DNA from 2 places in the Mesorhizobium sp. B2-4-7 genome. Region 1 is predicted to be linked to the other one. Evidence: predicted binding sites of a transcription regulator. Region 1 holds the regulator's gene; the other holds the start of a gene.
The links. The regulator PhoB, encoded in region 1, activates phosphate uptake and scavenging genes when phosphate is short. The targets are predictions, from matches to a motif close to TGTCATNNANCTGTCAT.
Positions count from the first base shown of each region.

Region 1 (3,821 bases):
ACCAAACAGGCCCGTAGGCCGGCACAAAGGCTCTATTTTTTCGAGCCTCGAAAAAACACTGGTCCATCGTCGGAACGCTGTCAACGTCGATTCTGATGTATTTTGATGTCCTCGTGAATTTTTTTCGAGCTCCGGAATAAATAATGACAGCCAAGGCCGGTTCTGCCAGTATTTGACGGTCGTCGGGATCCTGGGGAGAGAACGCGGCGACGGGGAGGATGCGAGAAACATGTCGGTCGGAATCCGCCACGACGATTTGCGCCGACGCAACCGGGCGATGGTGATCGCGGCCGTGCGCCGTGCCGGGCAGCCCTCGCGCACCGAGATTGCCGCGACCACCGGGCTCAGCCATTCCACCATATCGGCGATCTCCTCCGACCTGATTGGCGAAGGCATCCTGGCGCAGAGCAAGCCGAGCGAGGCCGGTGCGCTGAAACGCGGCCGGCCGCAGGTCGGCCTCAGCCTCAACCCTGAAGCCGCGGCGGTGATGACCGTGGTGCTGTCGCTGAATTTTCTCTCCGTCGCCGTCATCGACTATGCCGGCCAGGTGATATCTGAAGAGCAGCGCCGGCTGGACACGCTCACCCTGTCGCGCGAGGCGCTGATCGGCGAATGCGTGGCCATCGTCAGGCGGCGGTTCGAGGATCCCGACCTCGACGTCGGCAGCATCGCCCGCATCGCGCTGGCGATCCAGGGCATCACCGACACGGATGCGCGCACCATGCTGTGGTCGCCGATCACGCCGCAGACCGACATCGCCTTCGCCGACATACTGGAGGCCGAGTTCGGCATTCCCGCCACCATGGAGAACGATTGCAACATGATGGCGGTGGCGCTGCGCTGGCGCGATCCCCAGCGCTACCGCGACGACTTCATCGCCATCCTTTTGTCGCACGGCATCGGCATGGGCTTGGTGCTGAAGGGTGAACTGTTCACCGGCACCCATTCATCCGGAGGCGAGTTCGGCCACATGATCCATCGCCCCGGCGGGGCGCTCTGCCGCTGCGGGCGGCGCGGCTGCGTCGAGGCCTATGCCGGCAACTATGCCATCTGGCGCAACGCGAGGCAGCTTGGCGAGGACACCGAGCCCGTCGACGTCAGCGACGCCGACATGCGCACCCTGGCGGCCTCGGCGCGCGAAAAGGACGGGCCGGAGCGCGAAGCCTACCGCAAGGCCGGCGAGGCGCTGGGTTACGGCCTTGGCAGCCTGTTCGCGCTGATCGATCCGGCGCCGGTCGCCATGGTCGGCGTCAGCGCCGCCGCCTTCGACCTGATCGAGCCGGCTCTGCGCGAGGCCATTGCCCAGACCGCCGGCGGCCAGCACTCGAAATCGATTTCCTTCGACACCGAGCCGAACGAACTGCCACTGATCCGCGAGGGCTGCGCCATGCGCGCGCTGACCTTCGTCGACCAGGAGATTTTCGCGCCGGGGGCACAGGCGAAATCAGGCGTGGGCGAGAACGTTGCGTGACATATCCCTAGTCTTCGCGAATCGCATACCCCGCGCCCCGAATGGTGCGGATCACGTCAGGCATGCGGCCATTGTTGACCGCCTTGCGCAGCCGGCCGACATGCACGTCCACGGTGCGCTCGTCGATATAGATCGTTTCGCCCCAGACATTGTCGAGCAGTTGGCTGCGCGAGAACACGCGGCCGGGATGTCGCATCATGAATTCGAGCAGGCGGAACTCGGTCGGCCCGAGCCGGATCTCGCTTTTCTTGCGGTAGACCCGGTGCGATTCACGGTCGAGCACGATGTCGCCGACCTTGAGCACGCTGGACAGAACTTCGGGCTTGGCGCGGCGCAGCAGCGCCTTGACGCGTGCCATGAATTCCGGCGTTGAGAACGGCTTGACCAGATAGTCGTCGGCGCCGGTGGAGAGACCGCGCACCCGGTCGCTTTCCTCGCCGCGCGCCGTCAGCATGATGATCGGCAGCCGCTCGGTCTCGGGCCGCATGCGGAGACGGCGGCAGAGCTCGATGCCGGACACCGCCGGCACCATCCAGTCGAGCACAAGAAGGTCAGGGACATTCTCCTGCAAGCGGATCTCGGCTTCGTCGCCGCGCGTCACCACCTCTACCTGATAACCCTCCGATTCCAGATTGTAACGGAGCAGCACACCCAGCGGCTCCTCGTCCTCCACCACCATGATGCGTGGCGCGATCATCGACTGGTCACCCCTGCCGTCAAGCCGCTGGCGCCGACATCGCCGTCTCGTCCTGCTTCGGGCGATTGGCGGGCAATTGCGTGCCGGTCAGCACATAATAGGCATTTTCGGCAATGTTGGTCACGTGATCGCCGATGCGCTCGAGATTCTTGGCGCAGAACAAAAGATGCGTGCAGGCGGTGATGTTGCGCGGATCCTCCATCATGTAGGTCAGCAGCTCGCGGAAGACCGACGTGTATTTGACGTCGATGCGTTCATCGTCGGCGCGCAGCTTCGCAAGTGCCGCGGCATCGCGCGCCGCATACTCCTCGATCACGCCTTGCACCTGGATCAGCACAAGCTGCGCCATGGCGTCGATGGAGTGCGACAGGTCGCGCGGCGTGGCGGCAAGGCCGACGGTGCCGACGCGCTTGGCGATGTTCTTGGCGAGATCGCCGATGCGTTCGAGATCGCCCGCCATGCGGATCGAGCCGACGACATGGCGCAGATCGTCCGCCATGGGCTGCCGCTTGGCGATCAGGGTGATGGCGCGGTCGTCGAGTTCGCGCTGGCGCGCGTCCATGATGGCGTCGTCGGAGACGACGCGCTGGGCGAGCGCGTTGTCGGAATTCAGGAGCGCCTTGGTGGCGCCGCCGACCATCGATGAGGCGAGATCGCCCATGTCGCGGATCAGCCTGCTGATCTGTCCGAGATCTTCGTCAAAGGCTGCGACTGTGTGTTCGGCCATGATCTTGGTCCTCGTATGCCTGGGATCAGCCGAAGCGGCCGGTGATATAGTCCTGCGTGCGCTTCTCGCGGGGCGATGTGAAGATCTTCTCGGTGCGGTCGAACTCGACCAACTCGCCCAGATACATGAACGCGGTCTGCTTCGACACGCGCGCCGCCTGCTGCATGTTGTGGGTGACGATGACGATCGTATAGTCGGCCTGCAGCTCATCGATCAGCTCCTCGATCTTGGCGGTCGACAGCGGATCGAGCGCCGAGGCAGGCTCGTCGAGCAGGATGACCTCCGGCTTCACCGCCACCGTGCGGGCGATGCAGAGGCGCTGCTGCTGGCCGCCCGAAAGGCTGAGGCCGCTGGCGTTGAGCTTGTCCTTGACCTCGCTCCACAGTGCCGCGCGCTTCAGCGCCTGCTCGACACGGCCGTCCATCTCCGCCTTGCTGAGCTTCTCATAGAGCCTGACGCCGAAGGCGATGTTCTCGTAGATCGACATCGGGAACGGCGTCGGCTTCTGGAACACCATGCCGATCTTGGTCCTGAGCAGGTTGAGGTCCTGCGAGCGGTCGAGGATATTCTGGCCGTCGAGCAGCACCTGGCCCTCGGCGCTCTGCCTCGGGTAGAGCTCGTAGATGCGGTTGAAGACGCGCAGCAGCGTCGACTTCCCGCAGCCCGAAGGCCCGATGAAGGCGGTGACGCTGCGCTCGGGCAGCGACAGGCTGATATCCTTCAGCGCCTTCGACTGGCCATAGTAGAAATTGAGATTCTTGACCTCGATCTTGGCTTTCTCGACCGCGACTTCGGGCGTGTTCAATTCGGTGGACAACATCGGTTTCATCTGTCCTCTCTGCGTCCGGTAAGGCTGCGGGCGAAGATGCTCAGCCCGAGAACCGTAAGGGTGATTATGAGTGCGCCGGTCCACGCCAGCTGCTGCC
Region 1 covers NZ_VFVH01000016.1:85,271-89,091, forward strand. The annotation lists gene FJ946_RS29490 (ROK family protein) at 230-1,471, shown strand; gene phoB (phosphate regulon transcriptional regulator PhoB) at 1,479-2,168, opposite strand; gene phoU (phosphate signaling complex protein PhoU) at 2,188-2,895, opposite strand; gene pstB (phosphate ABC transporter ATP-binding protein PstB) at 2,921-3,724, opposite strand; gene pstA (phosphate ABC transporter permease PstA) at 3,721-3,821, opposite strand, start outside.

Region 2 (3,821 bases), on a different contig from region 1:
AGTTGAGATAGGCCGGGTCGGCAAGCACCTTGCGGAAATTGGCAAACCAGACGAACCTGCTCCTCAGCCCGAACGGGTCCTGCCTCAGCATCGACTGGTAGAGCGCCTGCCCGGCCGGCCAGTAGAAGAACACCAGCGTGATGGCAAGTTGCGGCGCCACCAGGAGGTATGGCAAGACTTTGTTGGGAAAGACGACGCGCGGGGTCAATGCGCCGCTCCGGCGTGGAAAGCCGAGCGGCACTCTACGGCGCTCACCGCTGCCCTGCCGGGCATCTCCCCTTCTTGGAGGAAGATTGGCGGTTCCTGCGGCAGCTGCCATTCTCCAGCTTTGACAATCGCCGAAAACGGTCGCGACAGCCAGTCTCCCCCCTTCAGGGGGAGATGCCCGGCAGGGCGGAGGGGGGCCTCGTAGAGCAAGGACTATAACTCGATAGGTTCGGACGCGCCCTAATTCCCCAGCGCTTCCTCGATCGCCGCGTTGCCACGCGTGACCGCATTGTCGAGCGCCTGCTGGGCGGTTTCCTGGCCGGCAAGCATCTTTTCGAACTCCTCGTTCTGGATGTCGCGCACCTGCGGCAAGTTCGGCAACCGCACGCCCTTCGAATTGTCGGTCGGCGCCTTGCCCGTCATCTGCAGGATCGGCGTCTCGCGACCGGGATTCTTGTCGTAGAAGCCGGACTTTTTCGTCGCCTCATAGGCGGCGAGCGTCACCGGCAGGTATCCCGATTTCTGGTGCAGATATTCCTGCACATCGGTCTTGGACAGATAGGCGAAGAAAGCCGCGACGCCTTTGTACTCCTCGTCGGACTTGCCGCCGAAGACCCAAAGGCTGGCACCGCCCGGCGTCGTGTTCTGCGGCGCGCCCTTGGCGTCGCTGTCATAGGGCAACTGGCCAATGCCGTAGTTCATGCCCGACTTGACGATGTCGCCTAGGCCGCCCGAGGATTCGGTGAAGATGCCGCATTCGCCGGCGAGGAATATCTGCTTGGCTTCGGAGGTGCGCCCGCCATATTTGAAGGTGCCGTCCTTGGCCAGATCGGCGAGCGCCTGGAAATGTTTGACGAAGATCGGCGAGTTGATCTTGAGTTCGACATCACCGCCGGCCAGGCCATTCTGCTGCGTGGCCCACGGCACATCGTTCCACGCCGCGAAGTTTTCCAGGTGTATCCAGGTCAGCCAGGTCGAGGTGTAGCCGCAAGCGGCGGCGCCGCTCGCCTTGATCTTTTTGGCATCCTCCCACACCTCGTTCCAGGTCTTGGGTGGGTTGTTCACATCGAGCCCCGCCTTCTGGAAGATGTCCTTGTTGTAGTAGAGGATCGGCGAGGAGGAGTTGTAGGGGAAGGACAGCATGGTGCCGTCCGGCGTCGAATAATAACCGACGATGCCTGGCAGATACTGGCTCTTGTCAAAGTTCATCCCGGCGCCGGTCAGCACCTCGGCCACTGGCTTGATCGCGTCCCGGGCCGCCATCATCACGCCGGTGCCGACATCGAACACCTGGATGATGTCAGGCGACTGGCCGGCGCGATAGGCGGCGATGCCGGCATTCAGCGTTTCGGGATAGGTGCCCTTGAAAACCGGAACAATCTGGTAGTCGCCCTGGCTGGCGTTGAAATCCTTGGAAATCTTGTCGACGACCTCTGCGTTGGCGCCGGTCATGGCGTGCCACCAGCTGATCTGCGTGACGGCGAAGGCGGAGGTTGTGGAAAGCAGGGTCACGGCGACACCGGCCGCGAAGCCAAAGAACTTCATGTTTCGTCTCCCGTTCTCATTGCTTGTCATTGGCGAAAGGGGCACTCCCGCAATGGCACTATGTGTCGTTCGCGCGCAGCGGACAACGGTTTTGTTGCGGGCAGGCGCACTTCATGTCCGGCTAAAGTAGCGTTCACTTCCGGATGAAAGTGACCCGGAAAAGGATTGCATAGCGGCTTGCTGCTTGAATTGATGTACCAGGGACCTGTCTCGAGACGGTCAGCGACCTCACCGACGAACGGCGTCTAACAGCACATGACAACGCTGACATGACAACGCTGAAAAAGGCGTCGGTTTGCTCGGTCGATGCGTGGAAATTCCCGTCCCGCGCTCAGCCTGACGGATTTGACATCGGCCAATCAGTCTGCTGGCCGGGAATGGGTCTGCCGCCGCTCAGTTCTGCTGCCGCTGGGTTCCAGAAGCGCGCGGCAAGTAGAGATGCAGGCTTGTTCCCTGACCGATTTCGCTATCGATTCGGACATGCCCACCGGATTGCTTGATGAAGCCGTAAACTTGGCTTAGCCCGAGTCCCGTACCCTGCCCTTCCGACTTTGTTGTGAAGAACGGCTCGAAAACGCGCGCCAGGGTGTCCTTGCTCATTCCACAGCCGGTATCGCGTACAGTCACGCGAACAAATGAAGCCGCCGCTGAACGCAAATCCTCCAGATCATTTGGAAAATTGCTGGTCTCAATCGTGAGGGTGCCACTGCCTTTCATTGCATCTCTGGCGTTCACCGCAAGGTTAAGAACGGCGATGTCGAGCTGGTTGGCATCGATAAGGATAGGGTCCAAGGCTGGATCCAGATTGCATTGCACCCGGATACCGCTCCCCAACGTCCGTTCCAGCAGCGTCGTCAGCCCCTTGATACGTTCATTGAGATCAATCTGTTCCGGGGCCAGGGATTGGCGTCGCGAAAAGGCAAGCAGTTGCTGTGTTAGCGCTCCTCCATTTTCGATCCGCCTGAACATCTCCTCGACCAGCAGAGTGACTTTCTCATCCGCAGGATATTTAGCGATCTGTTTCTCCAGAAGCCGAAGGCCAGACCCGAAAACGGCGAGTAGGTTGTTGAAGTCATGGACAATGCCAGCTGCGAGGCGTCCAATGGCTTCGAGCTTTTGTGACTGGCGTGCGTTTTCTTCTCTTGATCGCTGGGCCGAGACATCGCGCAGGCTGGCAAGCAATGCGGGCCTGCTGTCCCAGGTAACCTCGACCGTACGCATTTCCACTTCTGCCGGCTTGCGGCCGGAACGGTGAACGGTGATCTCGGCGATCTCTCCGGAGACGACCGGACGGCCGAGCGGAACGTGGAGGAGTTCGTCAAGCGGCTGTCCAAAAATTACGGCTGCCGCAGGATTGGCATAGAGCACTGTTCCGTCCAAATCGACCACCAGCATCCCGTCGGCGGTATTTTCGATCAACTGGCGAAAGCTGAGCTGGCTGATGCCAGCCGGAGATGTATCTCCGGGCGATTCCAGCATTTCGGCGGCGTTTTGCGCCGTATTCAAGGCGCTCTTCATGTCGACGTGTTGTCCACGGCGGAGTCGCCGAACACATCAGGCGCGCTGTCAAAGGGCTTTCCAAGATGCATACCGCCACTGTCGATGGTGAAGCGCCGTATCTGTTTGTCGTGTTCGCTGCCGCGCATTTTCAGCACCATCATGCCGCGATGCATGAATTCTTCCTGCTGAATGTAGCGCAACAGAATGATCGAATCGGTGAGTGTGGAAATATGCTGCTCGCTAGCGCTCTGGCCTCCGACAAGCGATTTGTTGGTAGCGGTGCAAAGGCCGGCAATTTCGCGCTTCTTTATGAAGGAGGTGACGCTGATCAAGAACTCACGAAACCCGGTTTCTGGCGCGATGCGCTCCAATGCCGACAAGCTGTCGATTGCCATGCGATCGGGTTTGAACTCCGCCACCAGTTCGCGGATCATCAGAAGGTGATCCGGCAAACTCTGCGCTTCCGGATAAAGGCAGACTACCTTCAGGCGACCATCCGCCTCCATCGCTTCGAAATCGACGCCCCAGCTACGCGCGTTGCGGAAAAGCTGGCCGCGGCTCTCCTCATA
Region 2 covers NZ_VFVH01000003.1:68,760-72,580, reverse strand. The annotation lists gene ugpA (sn-glycerol-3-phosphate ABC transporter permease UgpA) at 1-208, opposite strand, end outside; gene ugpB (sn-glycerol-3-phosphate ABC transporter substrate-binding protein UgpB) at 448-1,752, opposite strand; gene FJ946_RS10395 (ATP-binding protein) at 2,146-3,270, opposite strand; gene kaiC (circadian clock protein KaiC) at 3,267-3,821, opposite strand, start outside.
Region 2: a site for PhoB is predicted at 2,011-2,027, ahead of ugpB (sn-glycerol-3-phosphate ABC transporter substrate-binding protein UgpB). Genes of this name have one in related genera too.